Regions from separate parts of the Pantoea sp. X-Soil-MYKO-1785 genome, predicted to be linked through region 1. Evidence: predicted binding sites of a transcription regulator. Region 1 holds the regulator's gene; each other region holds the start of a gene.
What was found. The regulator CRP, encoded in region 1, controls carbon source genes, mostly activating them, when cyclic AMP is high. The targets are predictions, from matches to a motif close to ATGTGANNNNNNTCACAT.
Positions count from the first base shown of each region.

Region 1 (5,235 bases):
CATTCAAATGGGGTCACTAATGGCAGCCGAAAAAATTGCGGTCACACGGGAAACGTTCGATAACGTTATTTTGCCTGTTTATGCACCAGCGCAGTTCGTGCCGGTGAAAGGCAAGGGCAGCCGCGTCTGGGATCAGCAGGGCAAAGAGTATATCGACTTTTCGGGCGGCATCGCCGTGACCGCGCTCGGCCATTGCCATCCTGCGCTGGTGGAAACGCTGAAAAGCCAGGGCGAAACGCTGTGGCATACCAGTAACGTCTTCACCAACGAACCGGCGCTGCGTCTCGCCAGCAAGTTAATCAGCGCCACCTTTGCTGAGCGGGTGTTTTTCGCCAACTCCGGTGCAGAAGCGAATGAGGCGGCGTTTAAGCTGGCACGCTATTACGCCTGCAAACGTCACAGTCCGTTCAAAAGTAAGATTATCGCCTTCCACAACGCTTTCCACGGCCGGACGCTGTTTACCGTAACAGTTGGCGGACAGCCAAAATATTCTGATGGCTTTGGCCCCAAACCGGCCGATATCGTCCACGTGCCGTTCAATGATTTGGCTGCGGTTAAGGCGGTTATCGACGATCACACCTGCGCTATCGTGGTTGAGCCGATTCAGGGCGAGGGCGGCGTGGTGCCCGCAACCGAAGAATTTATGCATGGGCTGCGTGAACTGTGCGATCAATATCAGGCGCTGCTGGTGCTGGATGAAGTCCAGAGCGGTATGGGACGCAGCGGCAAGCTGTTTGCTTATGAGCACTATGGCGTGCAGCCCGATATTCTGACCTCGGCCAAAGCACTGGGCGGCGGTTTCCCGGTCAGCGCCATGCTGACCACCCATGAGATCGCCTCTACCATGGCGCCTGGCGTGCACGGCACCACCTACGGCGGCAATCCGCTGGCCTGCGCCATTGCCGAGACCGCGCTGGACATTATCAATACCCCGGCGGTGCTGGAAGGCGTTAGCGTCCGGCGTCAGCAATTTGTCAGCGCGCTGCAGGCGATTGATGCGAAGTACGATCTGTTCAGTGATATTCGCGGCAAAGGCCTGCTGATTGGCGCGGCGCTGAAGCCTCAGCATAGCGGCAAGGCGCGCGATATCCTCAATGCGGCAGCCGCAGAAGGGGTAATGGTGCTGGTGGCCGGCACCGACGTGATGCGTTTTGCACCTTCGCTGATCATCGAACCCGCCGACATCGAAGAGGGCATGCGCCGCTTCGCCGCCGCCGTCGGCAAGGTGATTAGCGGCTGATTTAGTTTTTGCGTAACCGTCTGATCAGCCAGCGGCCATGTTGCGGTCGCTGGCTCCACGCCAGAGAAGAAATGGTGTGCATCACGCTCAGATGATCCAGAATACGGCGCACATGCTGTTCGACGACTGTCACCGGCCCTTCATTAATATTTTCTACCTCATCCAGCAGGTTAACCTGCGAACTGGCACCGTCATATTCCAGCCGCTGCTGACAACGTTGCAGCGCAATTTCGCAGGACTGCAGATAGCGCTCAGCTAACGAGGCGGTCAGCATGGTGTGTTCGCGCGCCAGAATCGTCATTGCATTGATGTGCTCAACAATAAACTGGCTGTGGGTGACCCACAGACGCATATCTTTGAGGTACTGAGCGTTGAAAGCCGGTTCCTGCATCGCCTGGTTCAGGGAGTTAAACAGCGCATTGTGCGCCTGATTGACCCGTATCCGCTGGTACGCCAGTTTCTCCGGCGACTGTTCCGCCCCCAGCAGCAGCCGTAGCGCATCCTGATAGGTTTCCAGTGCGTCGTGGGCGTTCTGCCGCAGTAAGCCGCTCTGCCACTGCGGCCACAGCCACAGCATTCCGCCAAAGGCGATCAGGCAACCCATCAGCGTATCCATCAGGCGTGGCAGCAGGAACTGCGCCCCGTTCAGCGACAGCAGCTGCAGCGAGTAGACCGCCGTCACCGTAAAACCAATCATCGACCAGCCGTAAAACTGGCGGGTAAACCGGTAGCTGATAAAGGTGATCAGCAGCATGATCAGCAGCACCAGCGACTCCGGCACCGCCAGGCGTAAGGTGGCAGCCGCAATCACCAGACCGGCAAACGTGCCCAGCGCCCGGTGCTGGATGCGGACGCGGGTGGCACCGTAGCCGTTCTGGCTGACGAACATAATGGTCATCAGAATCCAGTACGGCTTAGGAATGTTGAAAAACAGCGCCAGCGCGCTGCCCAGCATCAGCATCACCGCAAAGCGACCGGCGGTGCGCAGCGCCGATGAACGCCACGACAGGTAGCTGCGCAGCGCCGGCAAAAGCGGCAGACGGCGCTGGCGATCGGCCATCAGGTCACGTTGATAGAGCGGCTTTTGGGTGCGAAGCACCCGCGCAATACGATTGAAGTGATAGAGGCAGAAATTCCCCACCGGATTATCAGGATGCTGACGGGCAATTTTTTCCAGCGCGCTGAGCTGCTTCTCCATGCCAAAACGATCCGGCAACTGGTGATAGAGAATGTTATCCGCCAGCACCCGTAAGCGGGCCGAAATAGTCTGGGCATTCCAGCGGATCACCGCTTCGGCATGGCTCTGCTCCACCAGTTTCTGCACCTCTTCCGGCTGATGCAGGCTGACCGAGATGTGTTCCTGCAGGTCCAGCGCCACCTGAAAGGCGCGGGTCAGCCGCTTATGGCTGTGATCCCGGCTGGCGGAAAGCATGTGCATCTGCTGGTAACAGGTGGTGATCATATCGACCACTTTCTGCTGGCGCGCCAGCAGCGGCGGCAGGGCCTTTTCCGGGTCGGTCAGCTGGGTCAGCAGGGTATATTTGGCATCGCAATAGTTGGCCAGTTCGCGGTAGATCAGGCTCAGGCTTTCACGCATCGGCTGCTCTTTCCACAGCCAGAACCAGAACCAGTTAAACAGCCCATACCATAGCGTGCCGCCGATATAGAGCAGCGGCGGCACATAGATCGGCATACGGCCAATCAGGCTCAGCGTGAAGATGGCGGCGATCAGGGTGCCGGGCAGCAGGCGGCCGTGTAGCGGACTGATTTCGCCGGTGACCCCCAGCAGCAACGGCAAGGCGAACAGAATCAGCGGCAGCGGAATGGCGTGCTGCGTCAGCCACTGAATCAGGAAGCTGCCGAGCGCAAACAGGCTGCCGCCGACAATCAGGCGTTTGAAGAAGCGTTTATGCGGGGTATCCAGACCGGCGATATTGCAACAGGCGGGAACTAACGAGAACAGCAGACCTTTTTGCAGGTCGCCAGCCAGCCAGCCCAGCGCCACGGGCAGACAGAGCACCAGGGTTTGCCGCAAGGCGTAGTTGACTTCAGGATGGTAAATAATTCGACGCCACATCGGCCCAACACAAACAATAACGGCGCGATGTTGCCATCACGCCGTGGGTGACAGGAATTAGCGGGTGCCGTAAACGACGATGGTTTTGCCGTGTGCAGAGATCAGATTCTGATCTTCCAGCATCTTCAAAATACGGCCCACGGTTTCACGTGAACAACCAACGATTTGGCCAATTTCCTGACGAGTAATTTTAATTTGCATGCCGTCGGGATGCGTCATGGCGTCTGGCTGCTTCGCCAGGTTAAGCAGAGTCTGAGCAATGCGTCCGGTCACGTCGAGGAAAGCGAGGTTACCCACTTTTTCAGACGTAACCTGCAGGCGACGCGCCATCTGCGACGACAGTCGCATCAGGATATCCGGGTTAACCTGGATCAGCTGACGGAATTTCTTGTAGGAAATCTCCGCCACTTCGCACGCGGTTTTCGCACGTACCCAGGCGCTGCGCTCCTGACCTTCTTCGAACAGGCCAAGCTCGCCAATGAAATCGCCCTGATTCAGGTAAGAAAGAATCATCTCTTTGCCTTCTTCATCTTTGATCAGAACCGCAACGGAACCTTTCACGATGTAGTAAAGCGTTTCAGCTTTTTCACCTTGATGAATCAGCGTACTTTTGGATGGATACTTGTGAATATGGCAATGGGACAGGAACCATTCGAGTGTAGGGTCTGTTTGCGGTTTGCCGAGAACCATTCGCTATTATCCTCTGTTGTAATCGTGCCCAAAATACAGGGGGCAGTTTTCCCTGTCAGGCGATGAAAGCTTCAAGCGTTTCCCTTACAGGAAATTATTCGGGCTGCATTCGGCGCAGTGCGCATCATTCTTCCCGGCTTCGCCATCAGGTGACGAAAAATATTTTCAGCACTGTTTGTAGCACAGCTTTTGCCGACTGTCTTCTGTTGTCTCGCTTCAGCTAACAGCGGATTTCTCTGGATTGCTGTTTACCAGGCGAAAGCGTACTCTGACGGCAAAACCGCATATTCTGGAGCGAAAATCATGCAGGCAAGAGTGAAATGGGTAGAAGGACTGACATTCCTCGGTGAGTCGTCATCCGGTCATCAGGTGTTAATGGATGGCAATTCGGGTGATAAAGCGCCCAGCCCAATGGAGATGGTGCTGATGGCGGCAGGCGGATGCAGCGCCATCGACGTGGTTTCAATTCTGCAAAAAGGTCGCAACGATGTGGCTGATTGTGAAGTGAAACTGACCTCAGAACGTCGTGAAGAAGCGCCGCGAATCTTTACGCACATCAACCTGCACTTTATCGTGAGCGGCAAAGCGCTACAGGATAAGGCGGTCTCACGCGCGGTGGATCTTTCTGCTGAAAAATATTGCTCGGTCGCTATCATGCTGGGTAAAGGCGTCACCATCACCCACAGCTATGAAGTGATCGAACTGTAATAGCCGCAAGGGTCATTGCAGACCTGCTAACTTCACTTCCAGTATCTGATGCAGGTTGATTTAAGACTGTGCCTGGGCAGGGAACCGGGTCAGATCGGAAAGTCGCTTAAGCCAATCCCTGGCCGCTCGACCCGCGCCGTCCCTGGCGCGGGACGCTTTCCTCTTCTGACCCGGTTCCCTGCGTGTTGAACTTATCTATTGCTGCCAGATTCTTTCTGCCCAGGGTTTGTCTGTAGCGACCTTCCTGAAACCGGATGCGGTTGTCGGACGTGAAGCGAAGGGAGCATATGCCTGTAGCAAAGCATCGCGGGCCAGGGATGGCCCGCGCTGAGCCTGCCAGGGATAGCGGTTTTGCGTCTTTGCGAAAGGTGTATGCTCCCTGAAGCCTGCCCAGGGGTAAGTCTTTAGCCGCAGGAAAGCCAGTTTTACTATCTTTGTTAAAGACATCTGCTCTCAGAGCGGTTTTTGCTGGCCTCTTACTCTATCCGCTTGCCTTCCACCAGCCGCTTCACCAGCGGAC
Region 1 covers NZ_AP036000.1:3,815,769-3,821,003, reverse strand. The annotation lists gene argD (bifunctional acetylornithine/succinyldiaminopimelate transaminase) at 20-1,240, shown strand; gene AC6I8D_RS18175 (YccS/YhfK family putative transporter) at 1,242-3,317, opposite strand; gene crp (cAMP-activated global transcriptional regulator CRP) at 3,375-4,007, opposite strand; gene AC6I8D_RS18165 (OsmC family protein) at 4,311-4,715, shown strand; gene AC6I8D_RS18160 (phosphoribulokinase) at 5,192-5,235, opposite strand, start outside.

Region 2 (5,235 bases), 1.0 Mb from region 1:
TTCCTGCCGGACCGTTTTGTTAAAGGCACCTGCCCGAAATGTAAGTCTGCCGATCAGTACGGTGATAACTGTGAAGTCTGCGGCGCGACCTACAGCCCGACCGAACTGATTGATCCAAAATCGGTGGTCTCCGGTGCGACGCCGGTGCTGCGCGATTCAGAACACTTCTTCTTTGATCTGCCATCATTCAGCGCCATGCTGCAGGCCTGGACCCGTTCCGGTGCATTGCAGGATCAGGTCGCTAATAAGATGCAGGAGTGGTTCGAATCGGGCCTGCAGCAGTGGGATATCTCACGTGACGCGCCCTATTTCGGCTTTGAAATCCCGGATGCGCCAGGCAAATATTTTTACGTCTGGCTGGATGCGCCGATCGGCTACATGGGCTCGTTCAGGAACCTGTGCGACAAGCGTGGCGATATCGACTTCGACGAATTCTGGCGTAAAGATTCCACCACCGAGCTGTATCACTTTATCGGTAAAGATATCGTCTACTTCCACAGCCTGTTCTGGCCAGCGATGCTGGAAGGCAGCGACTTCCGCAAACCGAACAACCTGTTTGTCCACGGTTATGTGACGGTCAATGGCGCCAAGATGTCGAAATCGCGCGGCACCTTTATTAAAGCCAGCACCTGGCTGCAGCATCTGGATGCAGACAGCCTGCGTTACTACTACGCGGCAAAACTCTCTTCACGCATCGACGACATCGACCTGAACCTGGAAGATTTCGTTCAGCGCGTCAACGCTGACATCGTCAATAAAGTGGTGAACCTGGCGTCACGTAACGCCGGCTTTATCACCAAACGCTTTGACGGCAAGCTGGCGGCTGAACTGGCCGATCCGGTGCTCTATCAGACCTTTGTTGATGCGTCAGAGAAGATCGGTGAAGCCTGGGCGAGCCGCGAATACAGCCGCGCGATCCGCGAAATCATGGCGCTGGCTGACCTGGCAAACCGCTACGTTGATGAGCAGGCACCGTGGGTGGTCGCGAAGCAGGAAGGCCGCGACGCCGATCTGCAGGCGATCTGCTCGATGGGGATTAACCTGTTCCGCGTGCTGATGACCTGGCTGAAGCCGGTGCTGCCGTCGCTGAGCGCGCGCGCAGAAGGCTTCCTTAACTGCGAACTGAGCTGGGATGCGATTCCGCAGCCGCTGCTGGATCATCAGGTTGCGCCATTTAAAGCGCTCTACAGCCGGATTGAAATGGCGAAGGTCGAGGGTCTGATTGAGGCGTCGAAAGAGGATGCCGCCGCGGCCAGCGTCCCGGCGGTTAGCGGTCCGCTGGCAGATGCGCCGGTTGGTGACACCATCACCATCGATGACTTCGCTAAAGTCGACATGCGGGTAGCGCTGATTGAGCAGGCGGAGCTGGTCGATGGCTCAGACAAGCTGTTGCGTCTGCAACTCGACCTGGGTGGCGAGAAGCGTCAGATCTTCTCCGGCATTCGTGCGGCCTATCCCGATCCGTCGGTGCTGGTCGGCAAGATGACTATCATCGTTGCTAACCTGGCGCCGCGTAAAATGCGCTTTGGCATCTCCGAAGGGATGGTGCTGTCGGCGGGACCGGGCGGTAAAGATCTGTTTGTCCTGTCGGTAGACAGCGGTGCGGTACCGGGTATGCCGGTCAAGTAATCCCACACGCTTGACTCCCCTTACGCCAGGTTGCCGGTGCAAGGGGAGCTTCCGCTTTATCTCTGCAATTCAGCCGTCCGGTATTCCCTCCGTGCTTTTTGGTTTCTTCTCCGCTCTGCTTTGTCTGTTTAACGCTAACTCAGCCGAACCGTCGCGGCTTTTATGTGATCGCTAGCACGCTAAGCGGTTAATGCGTATGATGAAGAACAGTGAAAACAGGAGCCTGTCATGCTCACCGTGCTGTCTGTCTGCGGGCGCTACCTTCGTGCCTTTATCATCATTTATCTCTGCTTATACAGTGGCAACGGCATCGCCTCGCTGCTGCCGATAACCATTCCTGGCAGTATTCTCGGGATGCTGATTCTGTTTGCCCTGCTGGCGTCGCAAATCCTGCCGGTGAACTGGGTCAAACCGGGCTGCCATCTGATCATTCGCTATATGGCGCTGCTGTTTGTACCGATCAGCGTCGGCGTGATGAGCCACACCGATATTCTCAGCGCCCAGTTTGGTCCAATCGTCATCTCCTGCGTGGTCAGTACTTTTGTGGTGCTGGCGGTAGTCGGCGTCAGCGCCCACCAGTTGCACAGCCGCCGTCCGCTCCGGGAGCCGAACGATGAGTGATATCTGGTGGTCCCTGCCGCTGACCCTCGCGGCGTTCTTTCTGGCACGCAAGCTGGCGCTGACCCTGAAAATCTCGCTGCTTAATCCGCTGCTGGTGGCGATGGCGATCATCATCCCGATCCTGCTGCTGCTGCAGTTGCCCTACTCGCGCTACTTTGCCGGCAGTCAGATTCTTAACCAGCTGCTGCAACCGGCGGTAGTTGCGCTGGCGCTGCCGCTGTATGAGCAGATGCATCAGATTCGCGCCCGCTGGAAGTCGATCATTGGCGTCTGCTTTATCGGGAGCCTGACCGCCATGATATCAGGCACCGCTATCGCCCTGTGGCTGGGCGCCACGCCGGAAATTGCCGCCACCATTATTCCCAAATCAGTCACCACGCCCATCGCGATGGCGGTCTCCGGATCGCTGCACGGCATCCCGGCGATCAGCGCCATCTGCGTATTGATTGCCGGCGTGCTGGGGGCGGTGTTCGGGCATATGCTGCTGAACCTGCTGGGCGTCAAATCGAAAGCGGCGCGCGGTCTGGCGATCGGTAACGCCTCTCATGCGCTCGGAACCGCCCGGGCGGCCGAAGTCGATTATCAGGAAGGGGCGTTCAGTTCACTGGCGCTGGTGATTTGCGGCATCATTACTTCTTTGCTGGCACCGTTTATTTTTCCGTTACTGCTGCACTGGTTTGGCTAAAACTTTGCGATAGATCTCGCAAAGTTGAAACATGCAACACAGGTTGCATTGTCAGAGCGACGGGGATCACATATAAACCGGTGACTGGCATATCGCCCTGCTGAATTTAATGAGGCTCTCATGCATTCACGTTACCTCTCCGCCTTCGAGGCGTTGCCGTCAACCCTGCAAACCGCGCTGGCTCCGCTGCTGGACGCGCCTGACTTCCAGGCCGTGCTGCGCGCCGACCAGATCGCCTCGCTGCAGCAACAGACTCAGATGGACGCCGATGCGCTGGCGCTGGCGCTGCTGCCGCTGGCAGCGGCCTGTGCGGTGGCCACGGTGTCGCACTTTAACGTCGGGGCGATCGCCCGTGGCACCAGTGGTAACTGGTACTTTGGTGCCAACATGGAATTTGTCGGCACTCCGCTGCAACAGACGGTGCATGCTGAGCAAAGCGCGATTACCCACGCCTGGCTGCGCGGTGAACGCCAGCTGGAAACCATCACGGTTAACTACACTCCGTGCGGTCATTGCCGTCAGTTTATGAATGAACTCAACAGCGGTACCGGGATTCGTATCTCGCTGCCACAGCGCGCCATCAGTACCCTGGCTGATTATCTGCCTGACGCCTTTGGCCCGCGCGATCTCGACATCACCACCCTGCTGATGGATGCGGTCGATCACGGTTACAGCGCTGAGGGAGATGCGCTGGTGCAGGCCGCCGTAGCCGCCGCCAATGCCAGCCACGCGCCCTACAGCCAGTCACACAGCGGCGTAGCGCTGGAAACCGAGTCCGGCACCATTGTCACCGGTCGCTATGCTGAGAATGCTGCGTTTAACCCCAGCTTTCCGCCGCTTCAGGCCGCGCTGGTGCTGCTGAATATGCAGGGCGGACACAGCGGTCAGATAAAAAGAGCGGTGCTGGCAGAAGTCGAAAATGCCACGCTGAGCCAGTTTGCCGCCACGCAGGCAACCTTACAGACTTTTGGTTGCGCTGAGCTGCTGTCAGTAAAATTGCACAAAGGATAACCCACTGTCAGAAAGGCCACAGTTTTGTGACCTTTTATGAACAAATGCTGTACTTCTGCGGGAAATTTCATAGGATCTGGCGCCAGAATTCACGTCATGACAAATTACTCTGAATAATTCGGGTTGCAGGATGGCAGCAAGTACGTGAATGATTCGCAGCGGAGACCTGCCGCTGCACTGCTCCTGCAGCCTGAGCTATAACGGGTAAGTAAACTGGCGCTACCTTTCCGGCGTGACGCCAGACAACACTGCAACCGGAGCATTACTGCATGGAACTCGACTACGAAAGTAAACGCCCGCTCTACATCCCTTACGCTGGCCCGATTTTGCTGGAATTCCCCCTCCTCAATAAAGGCAGTGCCTTTAGCATCGAAGAACGTAACGAATTTAATCTCAATGGTCTGCTGCCCGAAGCGGTAGAGTCGATTGAAGAACAGGCGCAGCGTGCCTGGCGTCAGTTCCAGGACTTCAAAAACAATAACGATAAGCACGTCTACCTGCGTAACATCCAGGACACCAACGAAACGCTGTTTTATCGCCTGCTGGACAACCATCTCGAAGAGATGATGCCGATCATCTACACCCCAACCGTTGGCGCCGCCTGCGAACACTTCTCTGAAATCTATCGCCGGGCGCGCGGGGTGTTTATCTCTTACCCGAACCGCGACCGCATCGAAGATATGCTGCAGAACGCCACCAAACAGAACGTGAAGGTGATTGTGGTCACCGACGGCGAGCGCATTCTGGGTCTGGGTGACCAGGGCATCGGCGGCATGGGCATCCCGATCGGTAAGCTGTCGCTCTACACCGCCTGTGGCGGTATCAGTCCGGCCTATACCCTGCCGGTGGTGCTGGATGTCGGTACCAATAATCAGCAGCTGCTGAACGATCCGCTCTACATGGGCTGGCGTCATCCGCGTATTACCGGCGAAGAGTACGACGCTTTCGTTAATGACTTTATTCAGGCGGTTAAACGTCGCTGGCCGAAAGTGCTGTTGCAGTTCGAAGACTTCGCCCAGAAGAACGCCATGCCGTTGCTGAACCGCTATCGCGATGAAGTCTGCTGCTTTAACGACGACATTCAGGGCACCGCCGCGGTTACCGTGGGTACGCTGATCGCCGCCAGCCGCGCAGCTGGCAGCCGCCTGTGCGAACAGAAGGTGGTGTTCCTCGGTGCCGGTTCCGCCGGCTGTGGCATCGCCGAACAGATTATTGCCCAGATGAAATCGGAAGGCCTGAGCGATGAAGAAGCGCGCAGCCGGGTAATGATGGTGGATCGCTTTGGTCTG
Region 2 covers NZ_AP036000.1:2,815,653-2,820,887, forward strand. The annotation lists gene metG (methionine--tRNA ligase) at 1-1,629, shown strand, start outside; gene AC6I8D_RS13475 (CidA/LrgA family protein) at 1,858-2,250, shown strand; gene AC6I8D_RS13480 (CidB/LrgB family autolysis modulator) at 2,243-2,935, shown strand; gene cdd (cytidine deaminase) at 3,056-3,946, shown strand; gene AC6I8D_RS13490 (NAD-dependent malic enzyme) at 4,216-5,235, shown strand, end outside.
Region 2: a site for CRP is predicted at 2,990-3,007, ahead of cdd (cytidine deaminase). Genes of this name have one in related genera too.

Region 3 (5,235 bases), 390 kb from region 1:
CTTTTTCCTTGTTTTGCCCGATAACTCATTAATTACAATAAGTTAAGGTGCGAAGCATTAATCCGACCTGGAGTAGAAAATGCCCTCTCGTAAAGAGCTCGCCAACGCCATTCGCGCGTTAAGTATGGATGCAGTACAGAAAGCTAAATCGGGACATCCGGGTGCCCCGATGGGCATGGCGGACATCGCTGAAGTTCTGTGGCGCGGCTACCTGAATCACAACCCAACCAATCCGCTGTGGGCCGACCGCGACCGCTTCGTGCTCTCCAACGGTCATGGCTCAATGCTGATTTATAGCCTGCTGCACCTCACCGGTTACGATCTGCCGATCAGCGAGCTGGAAAACTTCCGTCAGCTGCATTCAAAAACTCCAGGTCATCCAGAATATGGCTACACCGCAGGCGTTGAAACCACCACCGGTCCGCTGGGCCAGGGCATCGCTAACGCGGTCGGTTTCGCCATTGCTGAACGTACGCTGGCGGCACAGTTTAACCGTCCGGGCCATGACATCGTAGACCACAATACCTATGTCTTCATGGGTGATGGCTGCATGATGGAAGGTATTTCACACGAAGTCTGCTCACTGGCCGGTACCCTTAAGCTGGGCAAACTGGTGGCGTTTTATGATGACAACGGCATCTCAATCGACGGTCATATTGATGGCTGGTTCACGGATGACACGGCAAAACGCTTTGAAGCCTACGGCTGGCACGTGGTGCGTGGCGTAGATGGTCACGATTCTGATGCGATTGCTAAAGCGATCGACGAAGCGAAAAGCGTCAGCGATAAGCCGTCGCTGCTGATGTGTAAAACCGTTATCGGCTTCGGTTCACCGAACAAAGCGGGCACCCATGACTCGCACGGCGCACCGCTGGGCGATGATGAAGTCGCACTGACCCGCAAACAGCTGGGCTGGGAACACGCGCCTTTCGTTATCCCCTCTGACATCTACGCTGAGTGGGACGCTAAAGAAGCGGGCCAGGCAAAAGAAGCCGCATGGGATAAGAAATTTGCCGCTTACGCTCAGGCACACCCTGAACTGGCCGCCGAGTTCAAACGTCGCGTCAGCAATGAGCTGCCGGCAAACTGGCAGCAGGAGTCGCAGAAGTTTATCGAACAACTGCAGGCTAACCCGGCTAAAATCGCCAGCCGTAAAGCGTCACAGAATGCCATTGAAGCCTTTGGTAAAATCCTGCCGGAATATCTGGGGGGATCAGCCGATCTGGCGCCAAGCAACCTGACCATCTGGTCCGGCTCTAAGCCAATCAACGAAGACGCCGCGGGTAACTACATCCATTACGGCGTGCGTGAATTTGGTATGACCGCGATTGCTAACGGTCTGGCTCTGCACGGCGGTTTCCTGCCGTACACCGCCACCTTCCTGATGTTCGTTGAATATGCGCGTAACGCGGCGCGTATGGCGGCACTGATGAAGATCCGTCAGATCATGGTTTATACCCACGACTCAATCGGTCTGGGCGAAGATGGCCCGACTCACCAGCCGGTAGAGCAGATGGCCAGCCTGCGCACTACGCCGAACATGAGCCTGTGGCGTCCGTGTGACCAGGTTGAATCGGCAGTGGCATGGAAATATGCCATTGAGCGTAAAGATGGCCCGACAGCGCTGATCTTCTCGCGTCAGAATCTGGCGCAGCAGGAACGCAGCACTGAGCAGCTGGCTAACGTGGCGCGCGGTGGCTACGTACTGAAAGATTGCGACGCGACGCCTGAATTAATCCTGATCGCCACCGGTTCAGAAGTTGAACTGGCGGTTGGCGCCTGGGATAAACTCACCAGCGAAGGTCGTCAGGTACGCGTGGTCTCTATGCCATCAACCGATGCATTCGACAAGCAGAGTGACGCTTACCGTGAATCTGTGCTGCCGAAAGCGGTCAGCGCACGCGTAGCAATCGAAGCGGGTATCGCTGATTACTGGTTCAAATATACCGGTCTGAACGGCGCTATCGTCGGCATGACCAGCTTCGGCGAATCAGCACCGGCCGATCAGCTGTTCGAAATGTTTGGCTTTACCGTCGACAACGTTGTCGCTAAAGCGAAAGCGCTGCTGGCGTAACATCCGTCAGGCGGGCTCACACCCGCCTGATTAAAATCAGGGACGCTTCAGGCGTCCTTTTCGTTTTTTATTCCTGCAGTAATAACTATCTTTTGCGCCATTTTGTGACATAGATCCAAATATACGCAGTCCGATTGATCACAATCATTCCTGTTATTCCTCCCATCCTTTATTGTGGCTGAACCGTTTCAGTTGCCGGGCAGATCGCCCCGGTTTCAGACAATGCCGGGTAAGAATCTCCTGTACAAACTACAGCGAAGCGCTCAGGCTAACGGCACGTTTTTTCCGTCTGACGTGGCAGGAGAGAAATGACCATACGGGTAGCAATAAATGGGTTTGGCCGTATTGGACGCAACGTATTGCGTGCGCTGTATGAAACCGGCCGTCGTGCTGAGATCACCGTTGTCGCCATCAATGAGCTGGCCGAAGCGACCGGTATGGCGCATCTGCTGAAATATGACACCAGCCATGGCCGTTTTGCCTTTGATGTGCGGCAGGAGCGCGACGTGATGTGGGTCGGCGGCGATACCCTGCGCATTTTACACCGCGCTGAGATTGCCGATCTGCCGTGGCGCGAACTCGATATCGACGTGGTGCTGGATTGTACCGGCGTCTACGGCTCGCGCGCCGACGGCGAAGCGCATCTGCAGGCCGGCGCGAAGAAAGTGCTGTTCTCACATCCGGGCGGCAACGATCTCGATGCCACGGTGGTGTATGGCGTCAACCAGCAGTGGCTGAAAGCGACTGACTGCATCGTCTCGAATGCTTCCTGCACCACCAACTGTATTATTCCGGTGATCAAACTGCTGGATGACGCGTTTGGTATTGAGTCCGGCACCGTCACCACCATTCATTCGGCGATGCACGATCAACAGGTGATCGATGCCTATCACAGCGATCTGCGTCGTACCCGTGCCGCCAGCCAATCGATCATTCCAGTTGATACTCGGCTGGCGGCCGGGATTACCCGTATTTTTCCGAAATTCAACGATCGCTTTGAGGCGATTGCCGTGCGCGTGCCAACGATTAACGTGACGGCGATTGATCTCAGCGTTTCTGTACGCCAGCCGGTGAAGGCGTGTGAAGTTAACGCCTTGTTGCAAAGCGCGGCAGAAGGGGCATTTCGTGGTATAGTTGACTATACGGAATTACCGTTAGTCTCAGTCGATTTTAACCATGATCCGCACAGTGCCATTGTGGACGGCACCCAAACGCGGGTCAGTGGTCAACACCTGATCAAGACCCTGGTCTGGTGTGATAACGAATGGGGCTTTGCTAACCGAATGCTCGACACGACGTTAGCAATGGCCGCAAGCGGTTTCAGCTAGGGCGCGGTTTGCGCCTGGCAAAACTTATGAGAATCAACGAGAGGGTTCACCATGTCTGTAATTAAGATGACCGATCTGGATCTTGCTGGCAAACGCGTTCTGATCCGCGCCGATCTCAACGTACCAGTGAAAGAAGGGAAAGTGACGTCAGATGCACGTATCCGTGCTTCTCTGCCTACCATCGAAGCGGCGTTGAAACAGGGCGCGAAAGTGATGGTTACCTCTCACCTGGGTCGTCCGACCGAAGGTGAATACACCGAAGAGTTCTCACTGCTGCCGGTAGTTAACTACCTGAAAGAGAAGCTGAGCGGCACTAATGTGACCCTGGCAAAAGATTACCTCGACGGCGTTGAAGTGGGCGCTGGCGAACTGGTGGTTCTGGAAAACGTTCGCTTTAACAAAGGCGAAAAGAAAGATGACGAAGCACTGTCTAAAAAATACGCTGCCCTGTGCGACGTGTTCGTGATGGATGCGTTCGGTACCGCGCACCGTGCGCAGGCTTCTACCCACGGTGTCGGCAAATTTGCCCCGATCGCCTGTGCCGGTCCGCTGCTGTCAGCAGAGCTGGAAGCGCTGGGTAAAGTGATGAGCAACCCGGAGCGTCCGCTGGTCGCCGTCGTGGGCGGTTCTAAAGTATCGACTAAATTCGACGTACTGCAGTCGCTGGTGAAAATTGCTGACACCGTTATCGTCGGTGGCGGCATCGCTAACACCTTCGTGGCTATCGACAACAACGTCGGTAAATCACTGTATGAGCCAGACTTCGTTGAAGCGGCTAAAGGCCTGCGTGACCAGTACGGTATCCCGGTTCCAACCGACTCACGCGTTGGCACGGAATTCTCTGAAACTGCCCCGGCAACCGTGAAAAAGGTTTCGGAAGTGGCGGATAACGAAGAGATTATGGACTTCGGTGACGAAACCGCTCAGGCAATGGCCGCCATTCTGAAGGAGGCTAAAACCATCCTGTGGAACGGTCCGGTTGGCGTCTTTGAGTTCCCGAACTTCCGTAAAGGCACCGAAATCGTGGCGAATGCGATTGCCGACAGCGAAGCGTTCTCGGTTGCAGGCGGCGGTGACACCTTAGCGGCCATCGACCTGTTCGGTATCGAAGATAAAATTTCTTACATCTCGACCGGCGGTGGCGCGTTCCTCGAGTTCGTGGAAGGCAAAAAACTGCCAGCCGTTGCCATGCTGGAAGAGCGTGCGAAGCAGTAATCCTTTGGGGGCGATGCCGGGTGGCATCGCCTGAAGTCTTGCCCGTCAGGGCGTTTAAATCGAGGTCCCCACAGGGGATCCACGGTCACGAAACAGGACACAATCATGTCTAAAATTTTTGATTTCGTAAAACCCGGCGTTGTCACTGGTGATGACGTACAGAAGATCTTCAAAGTTGCGAAAGAGAACAAATTCGCACTGCCAGCGGTTAACTGCGTCGGTAGCGACTCGATCAATGCGGCACTGGAAGCAGCGGCAAAAGTAAAAGCGCCGATCATTATCCAGTTCTCTAACGGCGGTGCCGCGTTTATCGCCGGTAAAGGTTTCAAAACCGACAAGCCACAGGGCGCAGCTATTTTCGGTGCTATCGCTGGCGCACACCACGTGCACCTGATGGCAGAACAGTACGGCGTGCCGGTTATCCTGCATACTGACCACTGTGCCAAGAAACTGCTGCCGTGGATCGACGGTCTGCTGGACGCAGGCGAAGAGCACTTCAAGAAAACCGGTAAGCCACTGTTCTCTTCTCACATGATCGACCTGTCTGAAGAGTCACTGGAAGAAAACATCGAAATCAGCAGCAAGTACCTGGCGCGCATGGCGAAAATCGACATGACG
Region 3 covers NZ_AP036000.1:3,426,378-3,431,612, reverse strand. The annotation lists gene tkt (transketolase) at 80-2,074, shown strand; gene epd (erythrose-4-phosphate dehydrogenase) at 2,383-3,402, shown strand; gene pgk (phosphoglycerate kinase) at 3,454-4,617, shown strand; gene fbaA (class II fructose-bisphosphate aldolase) at 4,723-5,235, shown strand, end outside.
Region 3: a site for CRP is predicted at 2,177-2,194, ahead of epd (erythrose-4-phosphate dehydrogenase). Genes of this name have one in related genera too.

Region 4 (5,235 bases), 200 kb from region 1:
GCCGCCAGCCAGATTGGCCCATCAAGATCGACATACTCTGCGCCGATTGCTACCGGCAGTGCCGCCTCCATCGCCAGCGATGAGCCAAGCATGCAGCCCACCATCAGGCGCATGTGCTGCTGTTGGGCGGCGGCCACCATCGCCAGCGCCTCCGTCAGGCCGCCGCACTTGTCGAGCTTGATGTTGATCATTTCGTAGCGATGCCGCAGCGCGGCGATATCCGCCACGGTATGGCAGCTTTCATCAGCACAAACGGGAATCGGATGGGGAAAATCCAGTAACTCGCTATCCTGACCCGCTGGTAAGGGCTGCTCAATCATGGCGATGTCATACGCCTGTAGGGCGGTGAAGAGCGAAGGCAGATCGAGACCGTGCCAGGCCTCATTGGCGTCGATAATCAGCGTCGCCTCGGGAGCAGCGGCGCGGATGGCCGCCACTTTCCCGACAATGTGCTGGTGGTCGAGTTTGATTTTCAGCAGCAGTGCGCCCCGTGATACGGCGTCCGCGGCGGCACTCGCCATGCGTTCAATGCTGTCCAGACTCAGGGTCTCCGCTGTTACCACAGCATGTGGCTTTTCACGGCCGGTTTGCTGCCAGAGCGTCTCTCTGGCCCGGGCGGCATTGAGCCGCCACAGGGCACAGTCCAGCGCGTTGCGCGCCGCGCCTGCCGCCAGTCGATTCTGTAACGCCGCACGGCTCAGTCCGGCTTCGATTTCGCTTTGCAGTGCCGCCAGCTGCGCACTGACGCTGGCGATACTTTCGCCGTAGCGCGGCGTCGGCGTGCACTCGCCGAGACCAATAAAACCGTCCTGCTCCAGCGTGACGCGAATCACCGTGACGGCAGTGCGGGTGCCGCGTGAAATTGCAAAGGGCTTCGCCAGCGGCAGTTCAGCCACCGCGATCTGCATGCGGCGCATCTCAGCCACGTTCCTGCAACAGTGCCGCGATGGCATCAATACCAAACCGCACCGGATCGGTAGCCGGCACGCCAAATTCTGCACTGACCTGTGCGCAATAGTCGCGGGCCTGCTGTTCACCGTAACCGGAGGTGTTGAGGGCGAATCCGGCCAGCTTCACCTGATCACTGGTTACGCTGGCCGCCCGCAAATTGGCTTCCACACACTCTGCCAGACTGACCATCGGCTGATGCGGCAGGTGGCGCATATGCGGACGTCCCATCTCATGACACATCACCAGCCAGTGCGGCTGCGCACCGTGAATCAGCCCCATGCTGACGCCCGCATAAGAGGGGTGAAACAACGAGCCCTGACCTTCGACAATATCCCAGTGATCGTCTTCATTCGCCGGTGACAGCGCTTCGGCGGCCCCGGCGATAAAGTCAGCGATCACTGCATCAATCGCGATACCCTCACCGGCTACCAGAATGCCGGTCTGGCCGGTGGCGCGGAAATCCGCCTTCATGCCGCGATCGCGCATCGCCGCTTCCAGGGCCAGTGAGGTGTACATCTTGCCAACAGAGCAGTCGGTGCCCACCGTTAGTACCCGTTTGCCGCTACGTTTTTTACCGCTGCCGACCGTCAGTGCTGGCCGCATATGGCGGATATCAAACAACGCCACCCCGTGTTCTGCCGCCAGCGCCACCAGTTCCGGCTCATCGGCCAGACGATGGTGCAAACCGCTGGCCACGTTCAGGCCCGCTTTAATTGCGCCGGTCACGGTTTCAAGCCAGTGTGCCGGTAGATAGCCACCGGCATTAGCGGTTCCCAGTACCAGCGTTTTCGCACCGCGCGCTTTGGCACTGACAATGTCCAGCGTCTCAAGTCCCAGACTGACGGTACAGCCGGGCAGGGACATTTCGCCAACGCACTGTTCCGGACGCCAGACCTGAATGCCGCGCGCCGTTTTCGCCGCCAGCGGATCGGTGACATCGCCAAGGAAAAGTAGATAGGGTTGAGGGATCAGCATGACGTTTCTCTTTTTCAGACAGGTGATAGGGCCTGAGCTGAATATTTCATGCGGATGACAGCGAGACGAATGCTTGTTTAATGCTGGGGTATAACCTGAGGGTATAGTCAGAGGCGACGCTTATGACAACAGCCGATAAGCGAATCAGAACAGCAGAATGAGGCTAACCAGAGAGGCTGGAACAGAAGAAAAAGTGATAATCATCGGTCGATCCCTGACCGCGATTATCGAGGGTTTCTTGCGGAGTGCTTAGTACATCGCACCCGGCGGTACGTGTTTGAAGGTCTCGACGTAAGCGCGGAACACGTAGTTAAAAATGCGTTTCATGTGACACCTGATGCAAAATTAGTTGAAGAAATACGCGAAAAGTATAACTTCAGCGCGTTTTATCGGCAATAAATTTTGAACCGGATCACAAAATTGCGCTTTTTATGCGCAAAAAGCCGTTAAGCAGCCTGACCGAGATGCTGCAGCAGGATGGTCGCACCGACGGCTATCAACACCAGACCGCCGAGCACTTCCGCCCATTTGCCGAGTACCGGACCAATAAAGCGTCCCACCAACACGCCGGTGGTGGCCATAACGGTGGTAGCGGCTCCGATGGTCAGCGCAGTGGTAATAATGTTGACCTGCAGGAAGGCCAGGCCCACACCGACCGCCAGCGCATCAAGGCTGGTCGCCACTGCGGTGGTGGCCAGTACCATAAAGCCATGGCTTTGCGGCGCTTCACAGGGTTCAGCGACGGCGGTCTGACGAAAACCTTCCATCATCATCCGCCCGCCTAAAAACGCCAGCAGAATAAAAGCGATCCAGTGGTCCCACGCCATGATGTAACGACTGGCGGCCAGGCCAAGCGCCCAGCCAATCAGCGGCGTTAAGGCTTCGATTGAGCCAAAAATCAGACCGGTGCGCAGCGCTTCTTTAAAACCAGGACGATGCAAGGTGGCACCTTTGCCCAGTGCAGCAGCAAACGCGTCCATCGACATACCCAGGGCAAGAATTAAGGTGGCAATAAAGGTCATGATTTATTCACCTGGGGCGAAAAAGCGGCAATTCACGCTGTATTCACCACACAAAGTGTTCAGTAATGAAAAAGTGCGCGCAGTCTACCACGCAACCGCAAAGATAAAAAGACAGTAAAATCATGGATTTAAGTATAGCCAAGGCTATAACTTTTATCATTCGCTATGTTTCGCGCTAAGTCGATGGTGGCAAAGCATTTTCTGATGGTTTTCCGGGCGGATTTCGGGCTTGTCTGGCCGCAGCGTCTGCATTCCCTGATTGAACCCCAGCGCGGATTGCCGGAAAATGCCCGGCTTATTATTACCGGATGCCCGTTATGAATAACCCTTTTGAAACGTTAATCGTGCCTGGCGGCATTTTGCTGTTGGGGTTTCTCTCTGCCCTGCTGCTGCCTGCGCCAGCCTTTAGCCTGTCAATGGCACAGCACCTGCAGCAGATGCTGCATTTGCAGGATCTTAACCAGCTCTACACCCTGGTGTTCTGTATCTGGTTTTTACTGCTGGGCACGGTGGAGTTTTTTGTGATTCGCTTCGTCTGGCGTCGCTGGTTCAGCAGCTGAGTCGGGCGGTATGCGCATCGACCAGCGCTTTCAGGCGGGCTGCGCTGCGCGCATAGCCGTCTCGCGGTAACTGAGCCGCTCCGAGCAGCAGTCCGGCGCAGCGTTGTTCGTCGCGCTGATACCAGATCGACAGCGGTGACGGGGCCATACCATAGGCCAATGCTTGCTGCGCAATCAGCCGATCCGGCGTACCGGCCGGCAACCTGACAATCACCGACAGCCCGGCACGTTGCACCGCGGGAAAATGGGGTTGCAGAGCGGCCATCATCTGCTCCAGTCGTTCATGGTAGACCCGCTTCATGCGCCGCAGATGCCGCATGAAGTGCCCTTCCCGCAGGAACACCGCCACCGCATCATGAAGCAGTCCCGACGATGCCGGGGCTAACAGCGCACTGACATCCGCAAAGCGCGAGACCAGAGCGGGTGGCGCCACTAAAAAGCCGAGCCGCAAGCGCGGCGTCAGCGATTTGCTGAAGGTGCCGATATGCAGCACCCGGCCCTCACTGTCGAGCGCCGCCAGCGCCGGTGCAGCCCGGTGGCCGGGCTGCAGTTCGCCCAGATAATCATCCTCAATGATCCAGCGCTGCTGGCGGCTGGCCCAGTTAAGCAACGCATGGCGGCGTGCCGGCGACATCGTTACGCCGAGCGGTGCCTGCTGGCCCGGCGTGACCAGCGCAAACGCCGCATCCGGTGCCCGCGCCAGACCTTCCTCAACCTGCAAACCTTCGGCGTCGACCGGCACGGCAACCGGCCTTACCCGCAGGGTTTCTATCGCCCGCCGGGCGACCATAAAGCCTGGATCTTCCAGCCACGCCTGTTTCCCCTGAAAATCCATTGCCAGGCCAATCAGGCCCATCGCCCCGGCATAGCCGTTGGTGATAAAAATTTGATCGGCATGACAGCGTACCCCGCGCGCCACCGCCAGCCAGGCAACCAGTGCCTGACGCAGTGCCGGCGTGCCGCGTGGATCGGGGTAACTGGCCGGTTTACCGACCAGCGCCCGTGTCTGACGTTGCAGAATGCGCAGCCAGACTTTGGCCGGAAAGCTGTCGCTGGCCGGGATGCCCATCTGGAACGTCAGGGGCGGCGAGTCGTCATTCTCTTCGCCCTCGCGCAGTGACAGCGGTACTGCATGCACACCAGCCTGCACTTTTGTCTGTGCACCAGCCGTCTCACTCAGCATCGGCAGCGGGTTCACAAAGGTGCCGGCCGCGCCCCGGGTCTGCAGAAACTGGCGATCCACCAGCATGTCATAGCTGGCGCGCACCGTACCGCGTGCGACGCCGAGCTGGGCCGCTAAATCACGGCAGGAAGGAAGCCGTGCGCCCGGCGGCAAGCGCCGATCGATTATTGCCTGCTCAATCTGCTGCCGCAGCTGCTCACTCAGTCCCCGCGCCTGCCCGCGTTTCAGCGTTAGCGTAGTGAAGATCGATGGGTCAGTTAAATCGTCATTTTTTGGCACTTTTACTGTTCCATGGAAAAACCGACAATCGCCTCAATCCACATCAATGAGGCAAAAAAATGAGTGAACGTATCGATTTTAATCAAGTGGCCCCGGCCGGGATGAAAGCGCTCGGTGGTGTTTATCACTATCTGACACAAACCGACCTGTCGTTAACCCTGCTGGAACTGGTGTTCCTGCGTATCTCGCAGCTTAACGGCTGCGCCTACTGCATCGACATGCACAGCAAAGCATTGCATAAAGCGGAGGTGAGCTGGGATAAAAT
Region 4 covers NZ_AP036000.1:4,015,269-4,020,503, forward strand. The annotation lists gene dgcA (N-acetyl-D-Glu racemase DgcA) at 1-917, opposite strand, end outside; gene dgcN (N-acetyltransferase DgcN) at 919-1,926, opposite strand; gene azuC (stress response protein AzuC) at 2,176-2,253, opposite strand; gene mntP (manganese efflux pump MntP) at 2,373-2,948, opposite strand; gene AC6I8D_RS19085 (DUF1158 domain-containing protein) at 3,266-3,508, shown strand; gene pdxR (MocR-like pyridoxine biosynthesis transcription factor PdxR) at 3,498-4,970, opposite strand; gene AC6I8D_RS19095 (carboxymuconolactone decarboxylase family protein) at 5,030-5,235, shown strand, end outside.
Region 4: a site for CRP is predicted at 2,327-2,344, ahead of azuC (stress response protein AzuC). Genes of this name have one in related genera too.